3 regions of the Serratia proteamaculans genome follow, and region 3 is predicted to be linked to each of the others. Evidence: riboswitches for the same ligand, from Rfam matches in the RefSeq annotation. Region 3 holds a riboswitch; each other region holds the start of a gene.
The links. A riboswitch is a leader RNA that binds a small molecule or an ion and turns the genes downstream of it on or off. The one in region 3 is predicted to bind thiamine pyrophosphate.
Positions count from the first base shown of each region.

Region 1 (6,034 bases), 2.7 Mb from region 3:
GCACCTTAAAGCATGCGCAGTTGGTGCGAGCAGAGACCTCCGCCGAGGCGATAACCCTGTTTCTGGAGCAGGGCCTGGATGCCGTAGCAGGTGTGCGTCAACCCTTGCTGGCCGCCGCAGCGGCAAATCCGGCTTACCGGGTGCTGGCCGGGCACTTCACCGCGATCCACCAGGCGATGGCAGTGCCGCGAGAAAAAACAGCCGGGGCGGCCTATGTGCGCGAATTTGTGGAGCGGTGCAAGGCGAACGGACTGGTGCAGCAGGCCCTGCAGCGCAGCGGCCAGGGGGATGTGACCCTGGCCCCCTCTGCCTGATAGTGCAAAATATACCTTCTCCCAGGGGAGAAGGTTAGGGGAGGGGAAACAGGCAATGCGAGCCCTTAGTGCAGCTCCACCGCATACTGCTCTACCGGGGTGATTTTCTTGATCAGCTTATTGTCGAACAGGAATTGTTCGTAGGCCTGATAGCGCGCTTTATCCAGCCTGGCCGGATCGCGGGCGAACAATGGCAGGCTGGCTTGCCAGGCCTGTTTGTTCAGCTCGGTATTCAGTTCCGGGTGGGCCTTGGCGAAGGCCAGCCAGCTTTCCTGCGGGTGGGCCTGCAGGTAGTCGTTGCCTTTTTTCAGTGCCACGAGGAATTTTTTGATTTTCGGCTCGGTCACCGCGTCGCGATTGGCGACAATAATCAGCTCGTCGTAAGCCGGAACCCCGTAGTCTTCCACGTTAAACACCACCGGATCCTTGCCCTGCAGCTTGAGTTCCAGCGCTTCAATATTGCGATAACCGCCAATCACCGCATCAACCTGGCCTGCCATCAGGGCGCTGGTCAGTTGGAAATTAACGTTGATCAACTTGCCGTCGTCAGGCTTGAGGTGTTCATGTTTGAACATGGTTGCCAACGTGGCCTGTTCGATACCGCTGACCGAGTAGCCGATTTTTTTGCCCTTAAGACCCGCCGGGGTGGTGATACTTTTATCCAGCGTAATCACGGTATTCAGCGGTGAATTAATCAGGGTGCCTACGCGCACCAACGGCAGGCCCTGATCGGCGAAGAAATGCAGCTGTGGCTGATAGGTGATCGCCAGATCGGCCTGTTTTGCCGCCACTAGCCGCGGTGGCAGCGCCGGATCGGAAGGCGGCACGATCTTGACGTCCAGCCCTTCGGCCTTGAAGGCACCGATCTGCTCGGCCACCATAATCGGCGCGTGGTCAGGGTTGATATACCAGTCGAGCACCAGCGTCAGTTTTTCAGCGGCGGTGGCTTGCCCGGCCAGCGTGGTGCTGAGCATCAGGCCGCACAGGGTATTTTTAATCAAGGTGGATCCCTTATTTTCAGTCATGTTCCGGCGCCCAGTTGATCAGGCGCAGCAGCAGCGCGTCCACCGTCACCCAAAGCAAGACGGTCATCAGCACCAGAATAAACAACGCGGCGAAACAGACGTCGGTCTGCATGCGCGCGTTGGCGTTAAGCATCACGTAACCCAGCCCCTCCGCCGAGCCCACCCATTCACCGATAATCGCGCCAATCGGGGCGACTGCAGCGGCCATCCGCAGCCCGGAACCAAAGGCCGGCAGCGCCGCCATCAGCCGCACGTGCCGCAGTTGGGCCCAGGGGGAGGCGCGCAGGGTGCGGGCCAGATCGAGATAATCGTTATTGACCCGGCGCAGCCCATCGAAGAAGGCCGAGGTGACCGGGAAGAAGATCACCAGCACCGCCATCACCACCTTGGCGCTCATGCCAAAGCCAAACCACAGCACCAGCAGGGGGGCCAGCGCAAACACCGGTATCGCCTGGCTGGTCAGCACCAGGGGCATCAGCCAGCGTTGTAGCCGTGGGGAATAAATCATGCACAGCGCCAGCACGGCACCGAGTAACACCCCGGCCAGCAGGCCGCAGGCGATCTCGGCGGCGGTGATCAGCGTGTGATAAGCGAGGTAGGCCCGGTCATTCCACAGCGCCTGCGCTACCGCAGAGGGGGACGGCAGCAAAAAGGCGGGAATATCGCCCAAAGTGACCAGCCCCCACAGCAGTAACAGGCCGGCAAACACCGTCAGGCTGCGGCGCATCCGTGACAGGCGGCTTTCTACCTGCGGTGTCATCCGGCGGCCCTCACCAGTTGCAGCAGTAACTCACTCTGGCTTTTCAGCAGTTGAGGATCGTCCGGTGCGCGCGGCGGCAGACCTTCGATAATATGGCTATCGTCGATACCGGCGGGGTGGCGGGACAGCACCAGCAGGCGATGACTAAGGCGGCAGGCCTCCATCGGGTCATGGGTAATCAGCAACACGGTATGCTGCGCCAGCAGGTCGGCGGCCAGCGTCTGGATCATGGCGCGGGTTATGGTGTCCAGCGCCGAAAAGGGTTCATCCATCAGCACAATCGGCTGGCGTTCATACAGGGTACGGGCGATGGCGGCGCGCTGGCGCATGCCACCGGACAGCGCGGCAGGCAGAGTGTTGCCATAACCACTCAGCCCCACGCGTTCCAGCAGGTGCTCCGCCCAGGGGCGATCGGCCTTTTCACCGCGTAGCCGCGCGCCGAGGCTAATGTTCTGGTCAATGGTCAGCCACGGATAGAGCAAATCTTTTTGCCCCATATAGGCGATGCGCCCGGCAATCGGCTGGCCATCGCTGCCGATGACCGTACCGGAAGTGGGTTTCGCCAGCCCGGCAATAATCTTTAACAGGCTGGTTTTCCCCGCCCCGCTGGCACCGAGCAGGGCGACAAAGCTGCCGCCTGCGATATCAAAACTAAGCCGGTCGAAAATCACCTGCTGACCAAAGCGCAGGGTTAAATCCCGCACCTGAATACCCGGCCGGACGCCATCGTGCTGCGCATTGCCTATACTCATTGGGCATTCAGCCCCATTTGCCAGAAGGCGGATTCCAGCCGGGTGGCGGTGGTGAAAATCACCGACAGCTCGGCCAGGCGGCTCTCAGCCCCACGCTGGCGGCCAACGTTTTCCAGCAGGTCGAGCGCGGCCTGCACCCCGGCCAGATAGGCCGGATCGCCATAGTTGCGGATCCACGAGGCATAAGGATTAGCTTCCATCACCGTGGCGGGGTCGTTGAGCAGGCGCAGGCCAATCTCGGCATAGCCGGCGACACAGGGCAGCAGGGCCGCCAGCAGATCCAGAGCATCACCGGCGTGGCCGATATCGAGCACATAGCGGGTGTAGTTGAGGGTTTCCGCTGCCTCGGGTTCGGCGGCAATCTGCGGCTCGCTCAGCCCCCAGTCGGCGCAGTAGGCCAGATGCAAAGGCAGTTCGGCGACAATCGCATTGAGCGAGGCGGTGGCTGCGCGCATCTCCGGCAGGGTGCGCAGCTTGCTGACCAGCAGCGCGTAGGCGCGGGCAAAGTGGATCAGAAACAGATAATCCTGGGTCAGGTAGCGACGGAAAGCGGGTTCCGGCAAGGTACCGGCGGCCAGTTGCTGAATAAAGGGATGAGCGACATAGTCCTGCCAGTGGCTACCGGCCTGTTGGCGTAGCCGTCCGTAAAGACCGTCGTCGAATTGGGGGGTAAACATGGGACCTCCAAAAATTAAGTGGAGATCCGGGCGTGCTGAGGTAAGAACGGGCAATAACTGATGGTGTTATTGCCGACCCGTCCCTTCGCTGGCATGACCCAGATCAGGTTCAAAGGGTTCGGCTTACGCCATCTCAGCCCTTGACAGGACACCCCTCGGAGGAGCCTGTTATACGATATTTACTTTTTGATTACAATGCCCGTGCGGCGGCCACGGGCACCCGGCGTTAAGGTTTTTCCTAGCCGAAAACGGTTCGTTTAGTGCGGTCCAATACAATTTTTCTGGCTTGCAGGGGGGCATGTTTGTCACTGTATTCCGGTCATAATTCACTCTAAGGACACTACCCATGAAGAAAATTGGATTTCTCTCTTTTGGTCACTGGACGCCTTCGTCGCAGTCGGGCACCCGCTCGGTTGGCGATGCACTGTTGCAATCCATCGATCTTGCCGTCGCGGCAGAAGAGCTGGGGGCGGACGGGGCCTATTTCCGCGTACACCACTTCGCGCGCCAACTTGGTTCGCCATTTCCGCTGTTGGCCGCCATCGGTGCCAAAACCCAGCGCATTGAGATCGGCACCGGCGTGATCGACATGCGTTATGAAAACCCGCTGTATATGGTGGAAGACGCCGGCGCCGCCGACCTGATTTCAGGCGGGCGCTTGCAGCTTGGCATCAGTCGCGGCTCTCCCGAGCAGGTGATTGATGGCTGGCGTTACTTTGGCTATACCCCGGCCGAAGGCGAGACCGAAGCCGATATGGCGCGCCGCCACACCGAAGTGCTGCTTGATGCGTTGCGTGGCGAAGGGTTCGCCGAACCTAGCCCGCAGCCGATGTTCCCGAATCCACCGGGCTTGCTGCGGGTGGAGCCTTTCTCCGCCGGACTGCGGGATCGCATCTGGTGGGGCGCCAGCTCAGACGCTACGGCCGTTTGGGCGGCGAAGTTGGGGATGAACCTGCAAAGCTCAACGCTGAAAAACGACGAAACCGGCGAACCGTTCCACGTGCAGCAAGCGAAGCAGATCCGCGCGTATCGCGAAGCCTGGAAGGTCGCCGGGCATAAACGGGAACCCCGCGTGTCGGTCAGCCGCAGCATCTTTGCGTTGATGGACCAGCGGGATCGCAACTATTTTGGCAATAGCGGGCAAGACGGCGATCAGGTGGGGTATATCGGCGATCAGACCCGGGCGATATTCGGCCGCAGCTATGCCGCCGAGCCGGAGCTGTTGATCAAACAACTGGCGCAGGACGAAGCAATTGCCGAGGCGGACACCTTGCTGCTGACCGTGCCAAACCAGCTGGGTGTTGATTATAACGCCCATGTGATTGAGTCGATCCTGACCCATATCGCCCCTGCGCTGGACTGGCGCTAATTAGGTCATAGCCAAAAGCCCGCCTGAGGTTTCTGCGGCGGGCTTGACTTATTTTGCTCAATTTGTATTTTAACGACATGCATACATTTCTGATTATCGTCCCTGAAGGGGGCATGTTGTTTGAGTCGGCGGGGATCGCCGACATCCTGATGCAAGCCAACCGCTTGAGGCCTGATGACGCGCCGCTCTACCAGATAGCGATAGTCACTACCCAGTCTCACCGCGTGGTGCATGGGTCCTCCGGCTTGAACCTATTGGCCGACCATCGCCTTTGCGATCTGGATCCAGAACAAGCGCGTGACACCATCATCGTCACCGGCAAAGGGGCGACCGAGGAAGAAAGTGCTTTTGTGGTGGATTGGCTACGTCGTGCCGCACCCAAAGCGCGCCGAATTGCCTCCGTTTGTGGCGGGGCCTTGTTGCTTGCTGAAGCCGGGTTGCTGGATGGCCGTCGTGCCACCACGCACTGGCGGTTGCTGGACACCTTGCAATCTCGTTTCCCCAAAGTGCTGGTCGAAAATGGGCCGATCTATGTGCAGGACGGCAGTGTCTGGACCTCCGGCGGCGTCAGCTCCGGGTTCGATCTGACGCTGGCGCTGGTGGAAGACGATTACGGTTTTACTCAGGCCCGCGAAGTGGCGCAGGACCTGGTGATGTTTTTGCGTCGGCCCGGCGGGCAGGCGCAGTTCAGCCGTTACCCGTTAAATCAGGCTAAAACCCCCGGCCCAATCCGCGATCTCCAGTGCTGGATCCTGGAAAATCTGGCGGAAGATCTTTCCGTCGAGAAACTGGCCGAACGGGTTGCCATGAGCCCACGCAACTTTACCCGCGTGTTCACGCGTGAGGCCGGTATTCCTCCGGCCAAATTTGTCGAAGAAGGGCGTTTGTACAGCGCCCGACAGCGTCTGGAACAGAGCTCGGCAGGCATTGAGCAAATTGCCCTCACCAGCGGTTTCGGCAATAGCCTCAATCTGCGGCGTGTCTTCGAACGGCATTTGCAGCTGACCCCGACCGAGTACCGCGAACGTTTTCATGCACGTACTTTGGCCTAAATTGATCTGTAAACGTCATTTACGACACACATCCCTCAGGCTTAAATTGGCAGCAGAGCCAATAACGAAGGAGTAGATCATGGTC
Region 1 is NZ_OX461105.1:3,479,075-3,485,108, reverse strand. It holds gene QOT07_RS16290 (transporter substrate-binding domain-containing protein) at 1-314, shown strand, start outside; gene QOT07_RS16285 (ABC transporter substrate-binding protein) at 380-1,315, opposite strand; gene QOT07_RS16280 (ABC transporter permease) at 1,332-2,099, opposite strand; gene QOT07_RS16275 (ABC transporter ATP-binding protein) at 2,096-2,851, opposite strand; gene QOT07_RS16270 (TenA family protein) at 2,848-3,528, opposite strand; TPP riboswitch at 3,592-3,694, opposite strand; gene QOT07_RS16265 (LLM class flavin-dependent oxidoreductase) at 3,875-4,897, shown strand; gene QOT07_RS16260 (GlxA family transcriptional regulator) at 4,975-5,949, shown strand; gene gap (type I glyceraldehyde-3-phosphate dehydrogenase) at 6,029-6,034, shown strand, end outside.
Region 1: linked by a shared signal. The riboswitch ahead of QOT07_RS16270 (TenA family protein) and the one ahead of thiB (thiamine ABC transporter substrate binding subunit) in region 3 are both predicted to bind thiamine pyrophosphate.

Region 2 (6,034 bases), 3.3 Mb from region 3:
TTAAGCCCGGCGATCACCCGGCCCGGCTACCGTTTGCCGGAACAATGGCGCGCCGGAGAAGCACTGGAAGCGTTGCACGAACAGCACATTAGCGCCGCGCCGGTGGTCAATCTGGATGGCGTACTGGTGGGCGCGATCAACCTGCACGACCTGCATCAGGCCGGTATCGGCTGACCGCATTAACTAATGCTTGCCCGTTTGTCCCCTCTCCTTTGGGTGAGGGGATACGTACGACGCTAAAGTCCGCTTATTTCCAGTCCGGATTATTCTCGAACTGTTGTTTCAGCAGCGCCTTCATGTCCTCATCCGGCTTGCCCAACCATTGGTATTTGGCGTATTTCTTCGGATGATCAACCGCTTCCGGCTTATTCGCCACTTCAACGCGCACCGCCCAGGCCTGCGACTTGTCTTCTTTAAACGCCACCATCATAAAGTTGTTGGCACAGTCATGGGGCTTGCACACATTGCCCACCAAATAATCCTGGCCCTTCCAGCTCAGGCTTTGCGCCGGGGTTGACGTCCCTACCCCTTTGCGCGCCCAGCCCGGCAAACGGGCCTGCCCCTTCACCATGTTCTGCCAACTGGCCTGATAACCCGGCTGCTGGATCACGTCCGAAGTGGTGACAATCTGTTGGGCGAAGCTGCCCACGCTGAAGCTGAGTAACGCGCCGAAGATGGCGCCGCGAAGTGCGTTTTGTCCTGTCATGCCCTTCTCCCTTGATTGAATTCGATCGCACCCGGCCAAAACCGGGCCTGAATCTAGTCAGACCACAGCACGGCTAAAAAGTTGACTCACCACCAGGCGTGAAAATGATGCACCGGCCCGATGCCGTGCCCCACTTCCAGCGTATCGGCCTGCTGCAAGGCTTTTTGCAGATAATCCTTGGCGGCAGCGACCGTACCTGCCCAGTCGTCGTGGCGCGGACGCAGCGCGGCCAATGCGGCAGACAGCGTGCAGCCGGTGCCGTGCGTATGGCGGGTCGCTACGCGCGGTGCAGTAAAGCGTTGCTCCTGCCCCACACTGAACAGCCAGTCCGGGCTTTCACTTTCACTCAGATGGCCGCCCTTCATCAGTACCGCCTGGCAGCCCATCGCCAACAGTGCCCGTCCCTGTTCACGCATCTGGCTTTCGTTTTCCGCCGGGGCACATTCCAGCAGGGCCGCCGCTTCCGGCAGGTTCGGCGTGATGATCGACACCAGCGGCAACAGCTCGCGGCGAATCGACTCCACCGCCTCCGGTGCCAGCAAAGGATCACCGCTTTTCGCCAGCATCACCGTATCCAGCACCACAAACGACGGCTGATAGTGACGTAAACGCTCCGCCACCGCCTGCACAATGTCGGCGTTGGCCAGCATACCAATCTTGGTGCTGTCGATACGCAGATCGCTGAACACGGAATCAAGTTGAGCGGCGACAAAGGCCGGTTCGATGTTATACACCGACTGCACGCCGCGGGTGTTTTGTGCCACCAGCGCGGTGATCACGGAGGCGCCATAGGCCCCCAGCGCAGAGAAAGCTTTCAGGTCGGCCTGGATACCGGCCCCGCCGCTCGGATCGGTCCCGGCGATGGTCAACGCGTTAATCCGTTTCATTGCAGGTCCTCCGGGCGCAGTTGATATAGGGCATCGAGAAATGCCGGGGTAAAACTGCCCGGCCCGGCGGCACGGCGCGTGGCCCGCTCACCGCAAAGCGACATCACCCGGCAGGCGGTGGCAACGTTGTCCAGTCGATCGCCCGGCAGGCTGCAAAATGCCGCCACCACCGCCGAAAGCGCACAACCGGTGCCCACCACTCGCGTCATCAGCACGTCCCCTCCGGCGACCGCCCAGTCACGCTGGCCGTCGGTGATATAATCCACCACGCCGGTCACTGCTACTATCGCCCCGCTGAGCCGCGCCAGTTCACGCGCCGCCGGTAACGCCGCCAGTGAATCGTCAGCGCTGTCGACGCCGCGACCGTTCGCCTGCATGCCACTCAGCGCCATGATCTCAGAGGCATTGCCGCGAATTGCCGCCGGCTTTTCCCCCAGCAAACGCTGGGCAAATGCAGTGCGGTACACCAGCCCGCCAACGGCGACCGGATCCAGCGTCCAGGGGGTGCCCGCCGCATTGGCAGCCTCTACCGCGGCCAGCATGGATTCGGCCCGCGAGGCATTGAGGGTGCCGATATTAACCAGCAAAGCATCCGCCAGCCGGCTGAACTGCGCCGCTTCGGTCGGTTCCACCACCATCGCCGGGGAAGCGCCGAGCGCCAGCAACACGTTAGCCGTCAGTTCCTGCACCACTTCGTTGGTCAGGCAATGAATCAAGGGGGGTTGGCGTTTAAATTGGGTCAAACAAGCCGCGGCGTGAGCGCCGGGTAAAGCATCAGGTCGAGCGAACATATTCCTCCCAACCGGCGTTCAAGAAGGCGGGTACCGGTGGGGGCACCGAGACTTCCCTACGCTGGCATAATCCAGATCAGGTAATACGGGTAAAATCTCAGCCCCTAGAGGCACCCCGAGTCAAGACGGCCATTATTGGGGTTGCCGCCGGTGAGGTCAATCGCGCTATAGTGTCAAAAAATAAAAAGGAGACGCCATGCAAATAAGAAAATACCAGGAGGCCGACCGTCCGTTCCTGCGCACCCTGTATCTGGCATCGCGCAAAGCGGCGTTCCCCTGGCGTGATACCGAAGATTACCGACTGGAAGATTTCGATCGTTCGACACTGGGCGAGGATATTTGGGTGGCGGAAGAAAAAGGGAAGCGACTGGGGTTTGTCTCGATTTATCGTCAGGATAACTTTATTCACAATCTGTATGTCGACCCTCACCTGCCGCCCCTGGGCGTCGGCAGCGCGCTGTTGCAGGCAGCGGAGCAGACGTTTACCGCCACCGGCTCGCTGAAATGTCTGGTCAAGAATGAGAAGGCGCTGGCGTTTTACCATAAACACGGCTGGCGGACGATCACCACCGGCAATGACGGCGCGGAAGACTATTACCTGATGCACTCGCCGACCAAGTAAGGGCACGGCGTGTTGTACCGTGCCCATCCATAGTCCCCAACTCAGGCGGCAGAAACCGCCGGGGTCAATTTGCCGCGTGCGCGGATATTTCTGACCAACAGCCCCGACACGATGATCCCGGCGCAGGCAAACATGCCCATCAGGCCGAAGACAATCTTGTAGCCGGTTAGCCCGGGGAAAGCATCGAGAATGTGGCCGTACAGGCTGAAGCAAAACATTGCCGGGGCGTAACCGATAAAACTGCCTAGCGCCATCGCCGCACCGGTGTGTTCCTCATCAATCCCCGCCTCACCGATCGGTGCGAAGAACACCGCACGTTGGGTAAAGACCACCGCACCAAATCCCAGCGTACAGGCCATGCCCAGATAGACCGGCATTTGCTCATGCGGCAACAGGATCAATAATGCCAGCGCAACGGCGCTGATAATAAAGGTATAGAATAAATACTTGCTGGGGGATTTTAATACTTTGTCCGCAATCAAACCGCCAATCGGCCCACCCACCATTTTTAGGCAATACTGATTAATGATCCCGTAGGCCCCAACCAGTGCAATCGGTAATGCATAGACATGGCTCAGGAAAGGAATAAAGAACGTCAGCCCACAATACACCGCATAAACACAGAAAACGCTGAAGGCAATCAGCCAGACCGTTTTATTTTTTAATACGCTACTCATGCCCGGTTTTTTATCAACCGCCACTGCGCTTTGTGAAGTTGTTTTTCCCTCCGGGCTTTCCTTCATCACCAACAAAATAATAATCCCCACGATAATGGCGATCGCCGAATAAAACAGTATCCCAACTTTGAAACCAAGGTAGCCGCTGCCAAAGGCGGTAAACAATGCCAGTGCGGAAAACGCCACCACGGTATCCACCACGCCACGTCCGGTTTCGAAGAAGCCGAACAGCCGCCCCTGCTGGGTATTATCCCCCAGCATACTCACCGATTTGAGCAGCACCGGCCAGTTCAGCATGTCGCAGGTGACGCCAAACAGGGCCCAGACAAACAGAATGCCCCAGTAGCCCGGCATGCTGGACAGGTAAATACCGAGTAAACCGGTGGCGATCAGTGAAAACGACATGGTAAAGCGGCGCGGCAGACGATCGGAGAAATAAATCGATAAGAAGAAGCCAATGGTGGTCACAATCGAGTTGACCGACATGGCGTTACCAATTTCGCCATTGCTCAGGTGGAAATATTCTTGCATCGGCACATAAAAAGCATCCTTAAGGGAAGGCAATTTATATATTGTCCCGCCACATAAGACCAACAAACTAAATAGCGCCCATCTTTTTTTAGTCAGCATCATTCCCTCACAGCCAATAGATAATTAAGCGGTGTTGTGACCTCGGTGACGGGACGAGCACATCTCCACATCAGCGAGAATATGTAATTTATAAATTTCGTTATTATATTATGCCGGGGTTAGCCGTTCCCGGGCTTGCTGCGTCAAACTGTTAATAATGGTGCGAACATGGTGAATTTGATTTAAAGCATCCTGAGACTCTTTTTTCAGTCGTTCTTCCAACCCTTGCTCCGGTAACGCGGTTTCACTCATTTCGCGCCATGGAATAGGCGGGTTATCGCCCTCATCGGTGAAACGAAACGGCGGCGCGTAATAATCCACTTCTTCTTCCAGCCCATAAGCGGTGACCTGCGGCCGCTCGTCGCCCAAACAAATTAGCCCCAGCAACAGTTCGCGGAAGGGTAAGTCCCCCTGCCCGGAAATGCAGGCCCGGTGCCCCATGCCCTTCTTCTCACGCACAATCAGCGCATCCTTGATATGTACCTGCGTGATTTCCCCGGCCATTGTCGCCAATGCCGACAGCGGCTCTTCGTTGGCGTTAATCATGTTGGCGAAATCGAACAACAGGGAAAGTTGAGGAAACTCCGCCGCCCGAACCAGGCTAACCAGTTCATGGCTCTTGAGATCTTCGTGCTGTTCCAGTGTAAAGCTCAGACCCGAGTGCTGATAACGCTGCTTGATGTACTGAATATCTGCCGCGATACGCGCTAACACCTCCTGCAATGGCCCCTGATAGCGCGGATAAAAGCGCACCGAACTGGCACCGGATTTAAGGGCAATATTCACCGCCTGATCGATAGTCTGCGAGTCGGAGGCGCTGGTTTCGATATGAATATCCAGCCCATAGCGCTGCGCCTGCTCACCAAACTTGCGTAAGCGGGCATCATCGGCGTGGCAAAGCGCCTGACTTTCTCCGTCTAACACGTGCACTTTCACGCCGCGCAACTGCTGCTGATGAGCAATGGTCAGCAAATCCTCAGGCAGGATTTTCTCCATGCGCATATTGAGATGAAAAGCGTAGGCATGCAGGTAAAGGGGCAAATTCTGCGCCCGCAGAAGGACTTTCTCCGCAGTTAAGCGATCCATGGTGTTCACCTATAAGTTAATGAAAAAATCCACCGACTCGAAGCGCCAGTATTCGATATCCACCTGTACGATACGGCGTTGGGCATCGGCACGATGCTTCTCTACCAGAATCGACGGCGTGCTGGCGTTGCCGCCCATCACCTTGCAGGCATCGCCAGATAATCGGGTAGGTTTAAACGCCAAGTGACGGGTATGAGTGGGGGTGCCGTAGGCGTTTTCCCACACTTCGGCAAATGAGTTCTCACCCAGACGTTCGATAAAGTCGGGAGCCACCAGCGGATTGATATAGGTTTCGTGATAAAACACGATGTGATTATCCAGCGCCCCCCAGCCACAGATCTGGTAGATCTCTGCTCCTTCACTCACCTGCAGTAAATCGCCAATAGCCGCCGGTGCCGTCAAGACCCGCTCCTTGGTCATATAGCCCCAGGAAGGAAAACGCCCCTGCTCAATGGCTGCCTGTTTGAAGCTGGTAGACGAGTTGGGGTTGTAGTTAAACCGCGGCAGTGCCGCAAACCAACCCCGGCGATCCTTGCGGAATATTCTCGACTCGCTTTCCAGGAACAGCAGCGCCTGACGTAGCGTCATGCGTTTAATGTTCAGCAATTCCCCCAGTTCTCGCTCCGAAGGAAGCT
Region 2 is NZ_OX461105.1:4,040,894-4,046,927, forward strand. It holds gene gutQ (arabinose-5-phosphate isomerase GutQ) at 1-174, shown strand, start outside; gene QOT07_RS18815 (inhibitor of vertebrate lysozyme family protein) at 248-706, opposite strand; gene thiD (bifunctional hydroxymethylpyrimidine kinase/phosphomethylpyrimidine kinase) at 793-1,593, opposite strand; gene thiM (hydroxyethylthiazole kinase) at 1,590-2,384, opposite strand; TPP riboswitch at 2,421-2,512, opposite strand; gene QOT07_RS18830 (GNAT family N-acetyltransferase) at 2,581-3,006, shown strand; gene QOT07_RS18835 (MFS transporter) at 3,048-4,313, opposite strand; gene QOT07_RS18840 (sugar phosphate isomerase/epimerase family protein) at 4,422-5,399, opposite strand; gene QOT07_RS18845 (GntR family transcriptional regulator) at 5,409-6,034, opposite strand, start outside.
Region 2: linked by a shared signal. The riboswitch ahead of thiM (hydroxyethylthiazole kinase) and the one ahead of thiB (thiamine ABC transporter substrate binding subunit) in region 3 are both predicted to bind thiamine pyrophosphate.

Region 3 (6,034 bases):
TGATCGGGTTGATATTGTAATTTACCAGCGACAGATAACGGCCAATCTTGCCGGAGGTGTTCAACTCGGGTTTGGAGCCAAAGCTGTCGGCGATCGACTTCATGATTGGATGGATAATCCCGCCACCACGGGCGGTGTTGCTTGGGGTCACCGGTGCCAGAGTGGTTTCCGCCAGCGTTAGCGCATAGGCGATGCCCAGCGTCTTCTTACCGAACAGCGAGATAAAGTAATAGCCGATACGCGCCCCCAGCCCGGTTTTGTTCAGGCTAAGGGAGATCATGATCGAAAAGCCGATCAGCCAGATCAACTGGTTGGAAAATCCGCTGAGCGCATCATTCAGCGCAGCACCGGGTTTACCGGGATTGGTGACGCCCGTGACGGCCACCAGCGCAATCGCCACCACCGAAACGGCGCCGATGGGCATAGCTTTGCCGATGATGGCGATGATGGTGCCGATAAACAGCGCGAGCAAATGCCAGGCATTCGGTTCCACCCCTTCAGGCACGGGGATCACAAACCAAATAAGCAAGGCGGCAACGACGGCACACAGAGAAGGGACGGGCTTGAGCGGCGTTAGTTTATCCATAACATACCCACTTTTCTAAACGGATCGGCATCTCAGCAGCAAGATGGGCGGGAACGCGCTCATCGCGTTCCGGGTCCGTTCAGCTTGGGGGGCTGGCGTCATGTTCTCAATGACATGCGTCAAGGTTGGTGACGTTTAAGCTCACACTTCCCGCACGCGGGCACTCATCCACAACGCCGCCACCGCCAGAAGGGTCGCCAACCAGTAAACTGCATAGTGCCCCAGGTTTTCCACCAGCGCCCCCTGCAGTACCCCGGCCAGGATCACCCCGGTGGAAATACTGTTGGTAAACAGCGTGGTTGCCGCGCCCGGTCGGCCTGGCATCAGGTCCTGGAAATAGAGCATACCGATACCGGCGATGATGCCGATAAATATGGCGTTGAACAGCTGTAGCACCATCAGTGCCAGCTTAAATTTAAACACCACCAACCCGGCATAAAACAGGATGCCGGCCGCCACGGCGAACAGCATCATGTTGCGCTTACCGAACCGTTTGACGTAATAACCGGCCAGCAACATTGCCGGGATCTCCAGCCCGGCGGCGGTCCCCATCAGCAGCCCCGCCAGATCCTCCGGCAGGCCCAGATCGGCGGTGATATACAGCGGCATGTCGATGATATACAGGGTGTTGCAGGTCCACATCAGCATCGAGGCAATAAACAAGCGTCGTACATCGCGGTTGCGCCAGACGCTGGCAGGGGCGATAGGAGCCGAAGGGGTCGCCGCCAGTACATTCCCCGGATCGACCGGAGCCGCCCGGGGCACCGAAGGCAGGGTAAACCACACCAGCAATGCACAGATCGCGAAGGTCGCCGCGGCAATCATGAACATCACGGTAAATCCGTAGTTCAGCGCCAGCGTGAACGACAGCGGCGGACCAATCACCCAGGCCAGCGACAGTTGCGCACGCATCACCGAGCTGAACATCACCACTTCACGCGCCGAACTGTCGGCATATTCCCGCGCCAGCGCGAAAATCTGCGGCATCGCGGTATTGGCAATCGCCGACAGCAACACCCCGGCGGTGATCAATGTCAGGTAGTCACGGTTAAAGGCAAACAGCAGACAGTTGCCAACCGCCATCAGGCAACACAACAGGATCAACTTGCGCCGATCGCCGCGTGAATCCGAACGCTTGGCCAACAGGAAACTGACTGCAATGCCGACAATGGCATTAACGGTATAAAACAGGCCGACCCACAGCGGCCGTACCTTGACCTCGGTGGTCAGGAACAGGCTCAGCGTCGGCGCCAAGAGCGCGCCGGCAATGCCGGAAAGAAAAGCAATCAGCAGGAATGCGGCAAAGATCGGATTAAAGCGGCGTGGCAGCCAGCGCTGGCGTTTCATATCTTTGTTCCTGACCCTAAAGCGGAAGACAGAACCTTAGGCTACGGTGGAAAAATTGCAAGAACATCACCGCGACCCATAATAAAAAAACCAGTGGGTATAACCCCACTGGCTGGTGAACAACACCATTACTCAGAAACCTTTTCTACCCGAGCCTCACAGGTGCTCGCGGTATTGCTTATCTGTCATGCTATGGATATCCCATTGGGTTACATGCGCCAGTATCTCCAGCCGCACCTGTTCAGGCACCAGCCCCAACCAGTCGGCCCGCTGGCGGCGTACCGCTGTGAAATACCGCTGATAGAACTGTTTTGACAAGAAAACTTTCATCCGTCGCCCTCCCCCTTTCATTGAGGAAAATTATCGGCGTAATATAGGGAAAGATAAATTGATGGGTTGATGCCGGAGCGTTCCTCTTTTATGTCCACCTCCAGATTGCAACAGCAGTTCATTCGCCTGTGGCAGCGCTGCCACGGCGAGCCGACAGAAACGACCCTGCAAGAGCTGGCCGAAGTGCTCACCTGTTCGCGCCGCCACGTACGTTCGTTACTGGGCGCCATGCAGCAGCAGGGCTGGCTAACCTGGCAGGCAGAGTCGGGGCGCGGCAAGCGTTCACGGCTCACCTTCCACTACACCGGTCTGGCGCTGCAACAGCAGCGGGCGGAGGAGTTGCTGGAGCAGGACCGCATCGATCAACTGGTGCAACTGGTCGGCGATAAAAACGTGGTACGCCAGATGCTGCTATCCCAACTGGGGCGCAGCTTTCGTCAAGGGAAACACATTCTGCGGGTGCTCTACTATCGCCAGTTGTACAACCTGTTGCCCGGTTCGGCGCTGCGGCGTTCGGAAACCCATCTGGCACGGCAAATTTTCAGCGGCCTGACGCGGATAAATGAGGAAAACGGGGAACTGGAGTCTGACCTTTCGCATCACTGGCAGCCATTAACTCCACAGCACTGGCGTTTTTATCTGCGCCCGGCGATTCATTTTCACCATGGCCGCGAGCTGGAAATGGAGGATGTCATCAGTTCGCTTACCCGCTTGATCCCACAGCCGTTGTTTTCCCATATTGAACGAGTGACTTCACCGACGCCTTATGTGATCGACGTCCATCTGCACAGTCCCGATTACTGGCTGCCGTGGCTGCTGGGCAGCGTGCCCGCGATGATCCTGCCGCGCGAATGGCAGAGCCTGCCGGAATTCTCACGCCACCCGGTGGGCACCGGGCCGTATAGCGTAGTGCGCAACCACCGCAGCCAGATGAAAATTCACGCTTTTGACGATTACTTTGGTTACCGCGCGCTGATCGATGAAGTGAATATCTGGGTGTTGCCGGAAGTGACTGAGGAACTGGTGCATTCCGGCGTCCAACTGCAGGCGGACGATACCGGCAAAAATGAGCTGGAAAGCCGGTTGGAAGAAGGCTGCTATTTCCTGCTGTTCGACCAGCGTTCGCCGCTGGCGGCCGATCCGGCTATTCGCAGCTGGCTATGCGAGTTGATCAACCCCATTTCGCTGCTGAGCAATGCCGGCCCGGTCTATCAGCGCTATTGGTCACCGGCCTACGGTCTTCTGCCGCGCTGGCACCACAACCGCACGCTGGCGCAGCAGCCCAAACCGGCCGGGCTGACCGAACTGACGCTGACCTACTACAGCGAGCATTCGGAATTCCACGCCATTCAACAGGCGATCGAACCCCTGTTGGCGCAGCAGGGCATCAAGCTGAAGATCCAGGTTGTGGATTACGACACCTGGCATAAAGGCGAAGCCAGTAGCGATTTATGGCTCGGTAGCGCCAACTTCTATCTGCCGCTGGAGTTCTCGCTGTTCGCTACCCTGTATGAACTGCCGCTGATGCAGCACTGCATGAATGAAGACCTCGCTACGGATGCCGCACTGTGGCGTGCCAATGCCTTGCCGCTGGCCGATTTTTGCCAACGCCTGGTCAGCAATCATCAGTTACACCCGTTGTTCCACCACTGGTTGCAACTGCACGGCCAACGCAGCATGCGCGGCGTGCGGATGAACACCCTCGGCTGGTTTGATTTTAAATCCGCCTGGTTTGCGCCGCCGGAAGCATAAGCGCCTTTCACCGGCGCCCGTTAGTCTTTACAATGGCGCCGTCTCAACGGGGTGCAAAACGGCGGCGTGCCGAATTTGCTGAGAACAAACCCGTCGAACCTGATCCGGTCAATACCGGCGGAGGGATTTGAGCCCAGCGAACAGGCAGCAGCCGATCGCCCCCTCAGATACCCTTGCCCCCCTAAATTTTCAGGAGTGCAAAGTGGTCAAGAAAAGCCTGCCCTTATTACTGTTGTTGTGCGCCGCACCGGTGTTCGCCAAACCCACGCTGACGGTCTACACCTATGATTCGTTCGCTGCCGACTGGGGCCCGGGTCCGGCGGTCAAAAAAGCCTTTGAGGCCCAGTGTGACTGTGAGCTGAAGTTCGTCGCGCTGGAAGACGGCGTTTCGCTGCTTAACCGCCTGCGCATGGAAGGGAAAAACAGCGCCGCCGACGTCGTGCTGGGGCTGGACAACAACCTGCTGCAGGCTGCGCAACAAACCGGTTTATTCGCGCCAAGCGACGTCGACAGCGCGAAGTTGAGCGTCCCCGGCGGCTGGCAGGATAAAACCTTTGTGCCTTATGACTACGGCTACTTTGCCTTCGTTTACAACAAAGAAAAGCTGAAGAACCCGCCAAAAAGCCTGCAGGAGCTGGTCGACAGTGACCAGAACTGGAAGGTGATTTACGAAGATCCGCGCACCAGCACCCCCGGCCTCGGCCTGCTGCTGTGGATGCAGAAAGTTTATGGCGACAAGGCCCCCGAAGCCTGGCAAAAGCTGGCGAAGAAAACCGTCACCGTGACCAAGGGCTGGAGTGAAGCCTACGGCCTGTTCCTGAAAGGCGAAGGTGACCTGGTGCTCAGCTACACCACCTCCCCGGCCTACCATCTGATCGAAGAGAAAAAAGACAGCTACGCCGCCGCTAACTTTAGCGAAGGCCATTATCTGCAGGTCGAAGTGGCGGGCAAACTCAAGGCCAGCAAACAACCCGAGCTGGCAGAACGCTTTATGCAATTTATGGTGACCCCGGCGTTCCAGAACAGTATTCCCACCGGCAACTGGATGTACCCGGTGATCAAAACCCAGCTGCCGACCGGGTTTGAGCAAATGACCGTCCCGCAGACCGCGCTGCAATACAGCGCTGAAGAAGTGGCCAAACAACGCGGCAACTGGATCCGGGCATGGCAAACCGCCGTCAGCCACTGATCCCACGCTGGCTATGGCCGGGGCTGCTGGCTGCCGGTCTGATCCTGACCATCGCCGCACTGGCGATGGGTTCTCTGTGGCGGCACGCGCCGGAAAGCGACTGGCAAGGTCTATGGCAGGACAGCTATCTGTGGCATGTGGTGCGTTTCACCTTCTGGCAGGCGTTGCTGTCCGCGCTGATCTCGGTGCTGCCCGCCATTTTGTTGGCGCGCGCGCTGTACCGCCGCCGTTTCCCCGGACGCCAATTACTGCTGCGGCTGTGCGCCATGACGCTGGTGTTGCCGGTGTTGGTGGCGGTGTTCGGCCTGCTCAGCGTTTATGGTCGACAGGGCTGGCTGGCCGCGCTGTGCGGTTGGTTAGGCATTGATTACAGCTTCTCGCCTTATGGCCTGCAGGGCATCCTGTTGGCCCACATGTTCTTCAACCTGCCGCTGGCGACCCGCCTGCTGTTGCAGGCGCTGGAAAATATTCCGGTCGAACAGCGCCAACTGGCAGCACAACTCGGCATGAGCGGCTGGCAACAGTTTCGTTTTGTCGAATGGCCGGCACTACGCCGCCAGATCCTGCCGAGCGGGGCACTGATCTTTATGCTGTGCTTTGCCAGCTTCGCCACCGTATTGTCACTGGGTGGCGGGCCACAGGCCACCACCATCGAACTGGCGATCTACCAGGCGCTCAGCTATGACTACGATCTCAGCCGCGCCGCGCTGTTGGCGCTGATCCAACTGGCCTGCTGCCTGGGGCTGGTGGTACTCAGCCAGCGCTTGAGCCAGGCCTTGCCGGTCGGCAACACCCAGGCCCACGTCTGGCGTAACCCGGAAGACAGCCTG
Region 3 is NZ_OX461105.1:737,228-743,261, reverse strand. It holds gene QOT07_RS03370 (DASS family sodium-coupled anion symporter) at 1-586, opposite strand, end outside; gene QOT07_RS03365 (sugar efflux transporter) at 728-1,933, opposite strand; gene sgrT (glucose uptake inhibitor SgrT) at 2,090-2,263, opposite strand; gene sgrR (HTH-type transcriptional regulator SgrR) at 2,354-4,015, shown strand; TPP riboswitch at 4,053-4,159, shown strand; gene thiB (thiamine ABC transporter substrate binding subunit) at 4,218-5,204, shown strand; gene thiP (thiamine/thiamine pyrophosphate ABC transporter permease ThiP) at 5,180-6,034, shown strand, end outside.